DNA from 2 places in the Pulveribacter sp. genome. Region 1 is predicted to be linked to the other one. Evidence: riboswitches for the same ligand, from Rfam matches in the RefSeq annotation. Region 1 holds a riboswitch; the other holds the start of a gene.
What was found. A riboswitch is a leader RNA that binds a small molecule or an ion and turns the genes downstream of it on or off. The one in region 1 is predicted to bind thiamine pyrophosphate.
Positions count from the first base shown of each region.

Region 2: another riboswitch for thiamine pyrophosphate. It lies ahead of thiC (phosphomethylpyrimidine synthase ThiC); the one in region 1 lies ahead of RT282_RS06315 (cytosine permease).

Region 1 is NZ_DAMATK010000002.1:12,760-19,154, forward strand. It holds gene thiD (bifunctional hydroxymethylpyrimidine kinase/phosphomethylpyrimidine kinase) at 1-854, shown strand, start outside; gene RT282_RS06310 (SH3 domain-containing protein) at 879-1,355, opposite strand; gene RT282_RS06315 (cytosine permease) at 1,539-2,840, opposite strand; TPP riboswitch at 2,898-3,003, opposite strand; gene RT282_RS06320 (NAD(P)/FAD-dependent oxidoreductase) at 3,030-4,070, opposite strand; gene fdxA (ferredoxin FdxA) at 4,078-4,401, opposite strand; gene RT282_RS06330 (GTP-binding protein) at 4,539-5,924, opposite strand; gene cysD (sulfate adenylyltransferase subunit CysD) at 5,924-6,395, opposite strand, start outside.
Region 2 is NZ_DAMATK010000004.1:91,722-98,116, forward strand. It holds gene ftsZ (cell division protein FtsZ) at 1-76, shown strand, start outside; gene RT282_RS12985 (methyl-accepting chemotaxis protein) at 154-1,908, opposite strand; gene lpxC (UDP-3-O-acyl-N-acetylglucosamine deacetylase) at 2,051-2,974, shown strand; gene RT282_RS12995 (hypothetical protein) at 2,987-3,163, shown strand; TPP riboswitch at 3,183-3,297, shown strand; gene thiC (phosphomethylpyrimidine synthase ThiC) at 3,389-5,239, shown strand; gene RT282_RS13005 (methyl-accepting chemotaxis protein) at 5,258-6,395, opposite strand, start outside.

The sequences.
Region 1 (6,395 bases):
CGCAGGGCCGACCCTCCGGGCCGCGGCGCTATGCGCGCGTGCTCTCGATCGCCGGTTCGGACTCGGGCGGCGGCGCCGGCATCCAGGCCGACCTGAAGACCTTTGCCGCCTTAGGGTGCTACGGCATGACGGCCATCACCGCCATCACGGCGCAGAACACCCGCGGCGTGCGCGACATCCACGGCGTGCCGCCCGAGATGCTGCGCGCGCAGATCGACGCGGTGGTGGAGGACATCGGCGTGGACGCCGTGAAGATCGGCATGCTGCACTCGCCCGAGGTGGTGCGCGTGGTGGCCGATGCCATCGGCCGACACGCCCTGCAAAACGTGGTGCTGGACCCGGTCATGGTCGCCACCAGCGGCGACCGGCTGATCGCCCAGGAGACGGTGGGCGCGCTGGTGCAGGCGCTCTTTCCCCTGTCCGCCGTGGTCACGCCCAACCTGGATGAGGCCGGCTGGCTGCTGCGGCGCAGCATCGAGGTCGAGGAGCAGCTGGACGAGGCCGCCGACGCGCTGCTGGCCCTGGGCGCGCGCGCCGTGCTGCTCAAGGGCGGCCATCTGCCGGGCGATCGTGTGGTGGACGTGCTGGCCCTGCCCGGCGGCGTGCACGAGCGCCTGGGCTCGCCGCGCATCGCCACGCACAACGGGCACGGCACCGGCTGCACGCTGTCGTCGGCCATCGCCGCGCACCTGGCGCTGGGCCGGGAGCTGCCCGAGGCGGTGCGCCAGGCACGCAGCTACATCCTGGGCGCGATCGCCGCCGGCGCCGACGTGCGCACGGGCGCCGGCCAGGGGCCGCTGAACCACGGCTACGCGCCCGTGGCGCAGCGCATCATCGAAGAAGAAAAGAGATAGGAGAAAGCGGCGGCACGGGGCGGATCACCAGCCCCAGGTCAGCCGCTTGGCCACCCAGCCGGTCTGGCCGCCGCCCCTGCGCACCTTGGTCCAGGTGCCCTGGCTTTCCAGCGTGCGCACGATCTCGTTTTGCTCCAGCTTGCCAACCACGCGGCTGTTTGTGCCGGGCTTGGCGCGCAGGTTGGCGGTGCGCGCCGTCACCACGCGGTGCGGCGTCTTGGTGGTCAGTGGGGCGAAGACCCAGCCCAGCGTGGCCTCGTAGTCGCGCACGCGCAGCCACTGGCCGCGGCGCTCACGCACCTGCAGGGGGTAGCCGCTGGACAGCTCCCACAGCGTGTCCGAGCGCGTGGTGGGTTTTTCGCGCACGTTCACCACATTGCCCTTGATGCTGACGAACTCGCGCGCCTGCGCGCCGGCGGGGGCCAGCAGCGGCGCGGCCAGCGCCAGCGCGGCGGCAGCGGTACGGAGGGCGGAGGCAAAGCGGGGCAGGTCAAACGACACGGGGCGGGGTTCCTTTCTGTGCGGATGGGTGTGAAAAGGCCAACCGAAATGGAGGGGCACGCGCGCCGCGAAGTTCCGGCGTGCGTGGCGTTGCTATTTAAATGAGAGCTGCTGGCGCTTGATTCATGGGGGTTTCAAGTCTAAATATTTTGAATATGGCGCTGATCAAGCGCTGGCAGCTACTCAAACCATAGCAGGCTTGGCCGCGCGCTCGCGCGTTGCCCACGACAGCAGCAGGCACAGCGCCAGCGTGGGCAGGGCCGCGCCCATGCCGGGTACCAGGCGCGGGCCGGCGTGGTAGAAGGCCACCCCCGCCAGCCACAGCAGCACGGCCGGCCAGTGCACGGGCGCGGTGCGTGCCAGGTCGACGCGCGCCGCGGCGCCGCCGGCCAGCCGCCCCAGCACCACGCCGAACAGCGGCACGAAGACCGAGCTGAGCAGCAGCAGGAAGGGCTCCAGGCTGTGCATGGGGAGCAGCAGCGCCAGGCCCGTGCACAGCAGCGCGATGAGGATGCCGAGGCGCCGCACGCTGGTGCGCGGGCGCAGGGCGTGCGCCGAGACGGCGCCCGAGTACGCGTCGCCATAGGCATTGTCCACTTCGTCGATCAGGATCAGCGACAGCGCGATCAGCCCGCCCTGGGCCAGCAGCAGCGCCGTCACCAGATCCTGGCTGGGCAGCACCAGCGCCACCAGCACGCCCAGGCCGTAGCACCACATGTTGGCCAGCGCGTAGCCGGCCCAGGTGGCGCGCAGCGCCGTGCGCCCGCTGGTGCCGTGGCGAGCGTAGTCGGCCACCAGCGGCAGCCACGAGATGGGCATGGCGATGACCAGGTCCAGGGCCGACATCACGCCCATGCCGCCCGCGCCCGGGCGCCGCCACAGCTCGGCCAGGCCCTGGGCCTGCGCCAGTGCGGCGAACTGCCAGGTCAGCCACAGCAGCGACAGCACCACCAGCGGCAGCGCCACGCGCGCGATGATGCGGCGCACCAGCTGCACCATGGAGCCGCTGAGCAGCAGCACCACCACGCCGCCCCACAGCAGCGTGGCCGGCACCGCCCAGGCGGCGCCCGCCATGGCGCCGGACTGGCGCGCGATGGCCAGCGTGGCGTCGCGCATCACCACCAGCTCGAAGGTGCCCCAGCCGACGAGCTGCACGATGTTCAGCACGATGGGCAGGGCGGCAAAACGCCGGCCGTAGACGGCGTGCATCAGCCCGGCGCTGGCCAGGCCGCTGTCGCAGCCGAGCTTGGCCACCCAGCCCAGCAGGCCGGCGCCGACTGCTGAGCCGGCGACGATGGCCGCCAGCGCCTCGCGCGGCGACAGCGCCGGCATCAGATAGGCGCCCACCTGCATGACCAGCAGGCCCACGCCCAGGCTGAACCACAGCGAGGCATGGTCGTGCCAGCGGAACACGCGCTGCGCGGCGGCGACGGGCGCCAGCGCCTCGTTGGCCGCGCCGGCGGCGGGGGAAGGGGTAGTCGTCATGCGGTGCGCTCCTTGGGCCAGGTCGCGCGGGCAGGCGCCGGGCGCGCTGCGGCATGGCGGCGGCCCGGCGTGCTTTCCCTGCGCGAGGATGATCTCAGTCAGGTTCGAAGGGTGTGATCTCAGCCCTGGCCGCGATCGGCGCAGGACACCCCCAGCAAAACGCGGCCAGGGCGGCCGCGCCGGGGCATTTTAGGCGGCGGGCAGCACGCCCAGGCGGCGCTGCAGGCGCTCGCTGCTGGTGGTGTATTCCAGCGGGCCGCTGTGGCCCGTCAACTGCTCTGCGGCGGCAAAGGCGGCCAGCGTCGCTTCGTGGAAACCGCAGACGATCAGGCGGCGCTTGCCGGGGTAGCTGTTGATGTCGCCCACCGCGTAGATGCCCGGCACGCTGGTGGCGAAGGTGGCTGGGTCCACGGTGATCTGCTTGCGCTGCATGGCCAGGCCCCAGTCGGCCATCGGCCCCAGGCGCGGCGAGATGCCGGGATAGGCCAGCAGCAGGTCCAGCGCCAGCGTCTCGGGCTCGCCCTGGGGGTTCAGCAGCTGCAGGCCTTGCAGCCGCCCGCCGCTGGCCTGCACGCCGGTGATCTGCCCCGTGGCCACGTGGATGCGGCCCGCCGCGCGCAAGGCCTGCAGTTGCTCCAGCGCCTCGGCCGGCGCGTCGAAGGCGTCGCGCCGGTGCAGCAGCGCGACGCTGGCGGCCAGCGGCGCGCAGTCGATGGCGGCCTGCACGGCGGCTGCGTCGCCGCCATGCACCACCACGCGGCGGCCGGCGGCGGCATCCAGGCGGGCAGGGTGGTACAGCAGCTGGCTGCCGTCGAAGGCCGACAGGCCCTCCACCTTGAGCGCGCGCGGTACGAAGGCGCCCACGCCGGCGGCGATGAACACGCTGCGCGCAGCCAGGCGCAGGCCGGCGCTGGTCTGCAGCAGCAGGCGGCCATCGTCCTGCGCGGCCAGGGCGCTGACCTGCTGGCCGAGGTGAAGCGTGGGGGCAAAGGGCGCGATCTGCCGCTGCAGCCGCTCGACCAGCTCAAGCCCGCTGCAGACCGCGATGCCGGGGATGTCGTAGATCGGCTTGTCGCCATACAGCTGGGCGCACTGTCCGCCGACGTGGGGCAGCGCATCGATCAGGTGCGCGGCGATGCCCTGCAGCCCGAGCTGGAACACCTGCCACAGGCCCACGGGGCCGGCGCCGATGACGACGGCGTCAACGCTCTGCGGCGTGGCAGTGCTCATGCGTGGATCAGCGTTCCAGGTATTGCAGCTTGTCGGGCTTGCCGTTCCATTCGTCGGCATCGGGCAGGGCACCCTTCCTCTTGGTGATGCTCTTGAACTTCGGGGTCAGCTCGGCGTTGAGCTTGATGTAGGGCAGCTGGTCGGCCGGCAGGTCTTCCTCGGCGAAGATGGCATTGGCCGGGCACTCGGGGATGCAGACGGCGCAGTCGATGCACTCGTCCGGGTCGATCACGAGGAAATTCGGGCCTTCGCGGAAGCAGTCCACGGGGCACACGTCCACGCAGTCGGTGTATTTGCACTTGATGCAGTTCTCGGTGACGACGTGAGTCATGAGTGAGCTCTAGAGTTCTTGGGTATTCGGGATAGCCCGCAATTTTAGGCTGCGAGGCGCGGCAACCGGGCGCCAGGCCATGGCCCGGGTCCGGTTACCTTGATACGGATCAAGCCGCGGGGCTGCCTGGGCGCCCCTCAGCGCACCAGCACCGCGCCGGCCGTGCGATGGCTGGCGGTGTCCACCAGGATCATCGAGCCGAGCACCCGTGCATGGGCGAAGGGGGCGGCGGGGATGGCTTCCTGCAGCTGCAGCTCGACGTGGCCGATGGCGTTGGGTTCCAGTGCGTCGGCCGTCTCCTGCGCCAGGGTGTGGATGTTCAGCCGGTGGGCTACGCGGCGCACCTTGGCCTTGACCCAGCGGTGGCCGTGCAGCGCCCAGTACACGCGCCCGGCGGCCAGCGGCTCGTCGTCCAGCCAGGCGACGGTGGCCGACAGCTCGCGCTGGCCCGGCCACGCGGTGGTGGCGGCGGGGCTGTCGAAATCGTCGTCGGCGGTGAGCGCCGGCACTGGCGCGGCCACGATCCAGTCGCCGCGCGAGACGTCCACCTCGCGGTCCAGCACGATGCCGGCGCTGGCGCCGGTGGCCGCGTCGGCGGGGCGGCGGGCGTGGTCCAGCACCTGGGCCACACGCGCGGCCTGGCCGCTGGGGAAGACCTGCACCTGCATGCCCGGCGCCACGCTGCCCGTGGCCACGCGGCCCCAGAACACGCGCCGGCCCTGTGTGGTGTCGGCCGAGGCCGAGGCGGTTTTTTCCACCCACTGCACCGGCAGGGCCAGTGGCAGCTGCGCGTCGGCCGGGGTGCAGGGCAGGCGCTCCAGCAACTGCAGCAGGGCGGGGCCGTCGTAGCCGCACCAGCCGGGCTGGGGCGCGGCCACGTTCCAGCCCTTCAAGGCGGAGAGGGGCACGGTGGCGGCGACGCTCAAGCCCGCCTCATGCGCAAAGCGCGCCAGCGCCGCGCGGATGTGGTGGAAGGCCCGCTCGGGGTCGGTCACGGCGTCCAGCTTGTTCACGGCGAAGACCAGCGAGTGCACGCGCAGCAGGTGGGCCAGCAGGGCGTGGCGGCGCGTTTGCGCCAGCAGGGCGGGCTCGCCCGGCTGCCAGTCCAGCTTGGTGGCGTCCACCAGCACCACGGCGCAGTCGGCCTGCGAGGCGGCGGTGACCATGTTGCGCGTGTACTGCTCGTGGCCGGGCGCGTCGCCGATGATGAACTTGCGCGCGGGCGTGGCGAAGTAGCGCCAGGCCACGTCGATGGTGATGCCCTGCTCGCGCTCGGCGGCCAGGCCGTCGGTGAGCTGGGCCAGGTCGGTCTCGCCCGAGCGCGATACGCCGGCCAACTGGTCGGACAGCACGGCGCGGCTGTCCACCAGCAGGCGGCCGATCAGCGTGCTCTTGCCGTCGTCCACGCTGCCGCAGGTGATGAAGCGCAGCGCGGTTTCATGGTCCAAAGTGGCCGCAGCGCTTGCCTGCTGGGCGCTGGCAGCTATTGTTTTGATAGTGCCAGGTGCGGTGGCGGTGGTCATCAGAAATACCCGTCCTTCTTGCGTTTTTCCATCGAGGCGTCGCTGGTCTTGTCGTCCATGCGTGTGGCGCCGCGCTCGCTGACCTCAGTCGACAAGGTCTCGATGACGATCTCCGCGGCGCTGGCGGCGTCGCTTGCCACCGGGCAGGTGCAGGTGATGTCGCCCAGGGTGCGAAAGCGCACCGCGCGGGTTTCAACCTGCTCGCCGTCTTTTGCGGGGGTGAGCGGCGTGACGGGCACCAGCAACCCGCGGCGCTCGACCACCTGGCGCGGGTGGCTGTAGTAGAGGCTGGGCAGCGCAATGGCCTCCCGCTCGATGTATTGCCAGACGTCCAGCTCGGTCCAGTTGCTGATGGGGAAGACGCGGAAGTGCTCGCCCGGCGCAATGCGGGTGTTGAACAGCGTCCACAGCTCGGGCCGCTGGGCCTTGGGTTGCCACTGGCCGAAGCTGTCGCGGTGCGAAAAGATGCGC
Region 2 (6,395 bases), on a different contig from region 1:
ACGCGTGGATGCGCTGTCCTCGGGCGGCATGGACGAGCTGGAAATCCCGGCCTTCCTGCGCAAGCAGGCGGACTGATCGCCGGGCACAGGCCACTCAAACAAAAAAACCCGCTGGTTTGTGCCAGCGGTTTTTTTTCATGCCTGTTTGCTTTTTTAGAAAGATTCCCAGTCGTCCTGGGTGCCTGCCGGCACCTTGGCTGGCGCGGTGGTGGGCACCGCAATGGCCGGGCGCGGTGCCGCTGCCCTGGCAGGGGGGGCCGCCTGCCGGGTCGCCAGAGGCTGAACGGCGGCCGGGCGCGGCGTCGGCACGGCCGCGGGGCGGTGGGCAGCAACGGGCGCGGCATCCGCTTCCAGGCGGAACAGCGCCACCACCTGGGTCAGCCGCAGCGCCTGCTCGCGCAGGCTCTCGGCTGCGGCGGTGGACTGCTCGACGAGCGCGGAGTTCTGCTGCGTCATCTGGTCGAGTTCGCTCATGGCCGTGCTGACCTGGGCAATGCCCTGGCTTTGCTCGGAGGTGGCTGCACCGATCTCACCAATGATGTCGCTCACGCGCTGCACACTGGCCACGATCTCGTCCATGGTGCTGCCGGCGCTGCCCACCAGCTGCGTGCCCGTCTCCACCTTGTCCACCGAGGCGCTGATCAGCGTCTTGATCTCCTTGGCGGCCTCGGCGCTGCGCTGGGCCAGTTGGCGCACCTCGCCGGCCACCACGGCAAAGCCGCGGCCCTGTTCGCCGGCGCGGGCCGCCTCCACGGCGGCGTTCAGCGCCAGGATGTTGGTCTGAAAGGCGATGGAGTCGATCACGCTGGTGATGTCGCTGATCTTGCGGCTGCCGGCGTTGATCTGCTGCATGGTGTCCACCACCTGCGCTACCACCTGGCCGCCGCGCCCGGCGACCTGCGCGGCCGAGCTGGCCAGCTGGTTGGCGGTCTGGGCAGAGTCCGAGGTCTGGCGCACGGTGCCGGTCAGCTCCTCCATGCTGCTGGCCGTGGCCTGCAGGTTGCTGGCCGTGTCCTCGGTGCGGTGGGCCAGGTCGTTGTTGCCCTGGGCGATCTCGGCGGCGGCGGTGGCGATGCTGTCCGAGGCCGAGCGCACCTCGGCCACCAGCCGGCGCAGCGAGGCCACCATGTGTGCCAGGCCGTCCAGCAGCGAGCCGGGTGTGCTGGCAGGCACGGGCGCGTCCAGGCGGCCATGGGCTACCTCGGCCATGACGGCCATGGCCTGCGCCGGGTCGCCGCCGATCTGGCGCAGCACCGAGCGCAATACCGCCCAGCCCACAGCGCTCACCAGCAGCATGACCAGGGCCACGAGCGCCATATCCTTGAGCAGCGCCTGGCGCACGGCCGCGTCCACATCGTCGGTGTACAGGCCCGAGCCGACGAACCAGTTCCAGCCGTCCACGCGCATGGCGTACTGCAGCTTCGGGGACAGCTCCTGCTGGCCCGGCCGCGGGAACATGGCGGCGACGAAGGCCTTACCATCGGTGCTGGCGGCCAGGGCACTGGTGATCTGACGCAGCAGGTCCATGCCCGTGCCGTCCTTGAGCTTCCCGTCCATATTCTGGCCTTCCCATTCCGGCTTGATGGGGTGCATCACGCCATGGCTGTCCAGCGTCCAGATATAGAAGTACTCGGTGCGGCCGTCCGGCCCGCCGTAGCGCGACAGGCGCAGCGCCTCCCGGGCAGCGTTCTGCGCTTCCTCCTTGGGCACGGCGCCGCTGTCGGCCCGGGCCTTGTAGGCCATCACGATGCTGTGCGCGGATTGCACGGCTGTGGCCAGGGTGTCCTGCCGCGCCTGGATGATGAGTTGGCGCGCCTGCAGCAGCGCCATGGTGGCCATGGCCAGCAGCGCCAGCAGCGCGGTGGCCAGCATGAGGACGATCTTGGCCTTGAAGCTGAGTTTGTTCATGACGGAAAAAAGGAGAGGCACTTATTGCCTACGTTTGCTTACACAAGAGTCGTATTGTGCCTTTTGCCCGTACCCACGCCCTATCGGCGCCATAGCCGGGCGTTGGCCGTGCAGCGGGCCACCGGCCGCCTAAAATCGACCGATGCTTCAGCAACGCACCATCAAGACCCTCACGCGCGCCGTGGGCGTGGGGCTGCACAGCGGCCAACGGGTGGAGCTGACGCTGCGCCCCGCCGCGCCCGATACGGGCATCGTGTTTCGCCGCGTGGATCTGCCCGAGCCGGTGGACATTCCCATTCGCGCCGATTCCGTGGTGGATACGCGCATGGCCTCCACCATCGGCGTGGGCGGGGCCAAGGTGCACACGGTGGAGCACCTGATGTCGGCCTGCGCCGGCCTGGGGCTGGATAACCTGTATGTGGACATCACCGCCGAGGAGGTGCCCATCCTGGATGGCTCCTCCTCGTCCTTCGTCTTTTTGCTGCAAAGCGCCGGCATCGAATTGCAGAACGCGCCCAAGCACTTCATTCGCGTGACGCGACCCGTGGAGGTGCGCGAGGGCGAGGGGAGCAACCTGAAGTGGGCCCGGCTCGACCCGTACCACGGCTTCAAGCTGCGCTTCGAGATCGATTTCGCCCACCCGGCGGTGGACTCCACCGGCCAGAGCGTGGAGTTCGATCTGGGCGAGGGCAACTATGCGCGCGACATTGCCCGTGCCCGCACCTTCGGCTTCACCCGCGACGTGGAGATGCTGCGTGCCAGCGGCCTGGCCTTGGGCGGAGGGCTGGACAACGCCATCGTCATGGATGACTACAAGGTGCTCAACGCCGATGGCCTGCGTTACGACGCCGAGTTCGCCCGGCACAAGATCCTGGACGCCATGGGCGACCTGTACCTGGTGGGCCGCCCGCTGCTGGCGGCCTACAGCGCGCACCGCTCGGGCCACGCCATGAACAACCAGCTGCTGCGCGAGCTGTTGGCGCAGCAGGATGCCTGGGAGTTGATGGCCTTCGAGCACGAGCGCCAGGCGCCGCGCGGCTTTGCCCAGCCCGTGCGGGCCTGGTGAGCGGGGCGCGCCATGCTGCTGTTTCGCTGGCTCGTGCTGCTGCTGTTCCTGGCGGCGGCCGTCTCGTTCGCCTTCTTCGCCGCCACCGGGCAGCAACGCTACAAGCGTTTTGGCGTCGTGATCGTGAAGTGGACGCTCATCGCCGGGCTGGTGTTCTTCGCCGTTCTGGCCCTTGAGCGCCTGGCCTGAAGGCCGCCTGCCTATACTCGCGTCTGCTCCGGGGTGCACGAACGACAAATGGCGTGCTGAGATGGCGGACCGACCGCCAAAACCGCGAACTTGATCTGGTTAGTACCAGCGTAAGAAGAGCTGCAGCCATGGCCGGCCTGCGTCCCCCCTGCGGGGTGTACTAGGCCTTCATGGCCGATTGCGGAGCATTTCATTCATTCGTCCTGATGAACTGGAGTGCCCGTCATGAACGCCCCCGACCTCGACCGTTTCGCCCAGCTGCTGTCCAGCGCCCGCGAGCCTTTCCCTGCCTCGCGCAAGGCCTATCTGTCCGGCAGCCGCGCCGACCTGCGCGTGCCTGTGCGCGACATCACGCTGACCAATGGCGAAGTGGTCAGCGTCTATGACACCTCGGGCCCCTACACCGACCCGGCCGTGCAAATCGACGTGCGCCGGGGCCTGGCCGGCGTGCGCAGCGAATGGATTGCGGCGCGCGGCGACACCGAGGGCTACGAAGGCCGCGTGCGCAAGGCGCTGGACGACGGCCAGAAGGCTGAGGAGGGCGAGCGCCTGGCGCAGCTGCGCGCCGAGGCCGCGGCCCTGCAGCGCCGACCGCTGCGCGCCAGCAGCGGCGCCAACGTCACGCAGATGCACTACGCCAAGAAGGGCATCGTCACCCCCGAAATGGAATACGTGGCCCTGCGCGAGAACGGCCGGCGCGAGTGGATGCAGCCCTACCTGCAGGACGCCGCGCGCGAGCAGCGCCTGAGGGGCAACGGCCTGGGCGCCAGCATCCCCAACATCATCACGCCCGAATGCGTGCGCGATGAGGTGGCGCGCGGCCGCGCCATCATTCCGGCCAACATCAACCACCCGGAGGTGGAGCCGATGGCGATCGGGCGCAACTTCAAGGTCAAGATCAACGCCAACATCGGCAACTCGGCCGTCACCTCCAGCATCGAGGAGGAGGTGGAGAAGCTGGTCTGGGCCATCCGCTGGGGTGCGGACAACGTGATGGACCTGTCCACGGGCAAGAACATCCACACCACGCGCGACTGGATCATCCGCAACAGCCCCGTGCCCATCGGCACCGTGCCCATCTACCAGGCGCTGGAAAAGGTCGGCGGCATTGCCGAAGACCTGACCTGGGAAATCTTCCGCGACACGCTGATCGAGCAGGCGGAGCAGGGCGTGGACTACTTCACCATCCACGCCGGGGTGCGCTTGGCGTTCATCCACCTGACGGCGCAGCGGCGCACGGGCATCGTCTCGCGCGGCGGTTCCATCATGGCCAAGTGGTGCATGGCGCACCACAAGGAGAGCTTCCTGTACGAGCACTTCGAGGACATTTGCGACATCATGAAGTCCTATGACGTGAGCTTCTCGCTGGGCGACGGCCTGCGTCCGGGGTGTGCGTCCGACGCCAACGATGAAGCCCAGTTCGCCGAGCTGCACACGCTGGGCGAGCTGACTCAAACGGCCTGGAAGCACGACGTGCAGACCATGATCGAAGGTCCCGGCCACGTGCCCATGCATCTGATCCAGGCCAATATGGCCGAGCAGCTCAAGACCTGCCACGAGGCGCCGTTCTACACGTTGGGGCCGCTGACCATCGACATCGCACCGGGCTACGACCATATCGCCTCGGCCATCGGCGCGGCCATGATCGGCTGGATGGGCACGGCCATGCTGTGCTACGTGACCCCGAAGGAGCACCTGGGCCTGCCCGACCGCGACGACGTGAAGCAGGGAATCATTGCCTACAAGATCGCTGCGCATGCGGCCGACGTGGCCAAGGGCCATCCGGGCGCCCGTGCGCGCGATGACGCCCTGTCGCAGGCGCGCTTCGACTTCCGCTGGCAGGACCAGTTCAACCTGGGCCTGGACCCCGAGACCGCGCAGGAATACCACGACGAAACCCTGCCCAAGGACAGCGCCAAGGTGGCGCACTTCTGCTCCATGTGCGGGCCGAAGTTTTGCTCGATGAAGATCACGCAGGAGGTGCGCGAATTCGCGCGCCAGGGGCTGCAGGCCAAGGCCGAGGAGTTCAACCGCTCGGGGGGGGAGCTGTACGTTCCCATCCTTCCCGTCGGCTGAGCGGGCCTGTGGCGTGGGCTAGTGGGCCGGCAGCAGCGCGGTTGTGCTGCTGGGAAGCGTCCTCCCGGCTGGCTCGTCGGGCAGGCGGAACTGGCTCACCTGCGCGGCCAGGTCGTGGGCCTGGCCGCGCAAGCTTTCGGTGGCTGCAGCCGATTCCTCGACCAGCGCCGTGTTCTGCTGCGTTGCCTGGTCGAGCCGGGATAGCGCGGCGTGGATGGAGAGGATGTCCTGTTGCTGCGTCTGGTGGCTGGTGCGCATGTCGGCCATGGTGCGGGCGGCGCCCTGGATGGCCGTGACCACGTGCTCCATGGTGTGGCGTGCGTCTGCGGCTAGCGTGGCGCCGGTATCCATCTGTTCGACCGATGCAGCGATCAGCGCCCGGATCTCACGGCCCGCCGCGGCAGAGCGGTTGGCCAGGCTGCGCACCTCGCTGGCCACCACGGCAAAACCCCTGCCCTGCTGGCCTGCGCGGGCCGCTTCCACCGCCGCGTTGAGCGCCAGGATGTTGGTCTGAAAGGCCAGCCCGTCGATAACGCCGGTGATGTCGCCGATCTTGTGCGCCGTGTGAGATATCTGCTGCATGGTTTGCGCCACGCGCGCCGCGACGTCGCTGCCGCTGCGTGCCACGGCGACAGCCTGGGCCGCTTGCGTCTCGGTGAGCTGCGCTGTTTCCACCGATCGCTGCACGGCGCGCGTCACTTGCTCGAGGGCGGCCGCTGTCTCCTGCAGGCTGGCGGCCGTTTCCTCTGTGCGGTGGGAAAGACGTGCGTTGCCGTTGGCAATGTCGGTCGAGGCATGGTGCAGGCCATGCACGGATGTGCTCACCTGCCAGACCAGGCGCCGCAGCGCACCCTGCATGGCCGACAGCGAGTTCAGCATCTGCCCCGTCTCATCGCGGTCGTGCCCGACGATGTCCTGGCGCAGGTCCAGGCCGGCGACGCGGTGGGCCGTGTCGCTGGCCAGGGCGATGGGCCTCGTGATGCGGCCCACCAGCCACAGCGCCAGGAGCGTGCCGAGCACCAGCGACAGGACACCGAAAGCCAGCAGCGACAGGCGGGCACGGGAGCTCCAGTCGGCCACTACCAATGCCGACGAATCAATGGCTTGGCGCTGGGACTGCGTCAGGGCGGCAAGGCCTTCCATGAGTGCTTTGGAG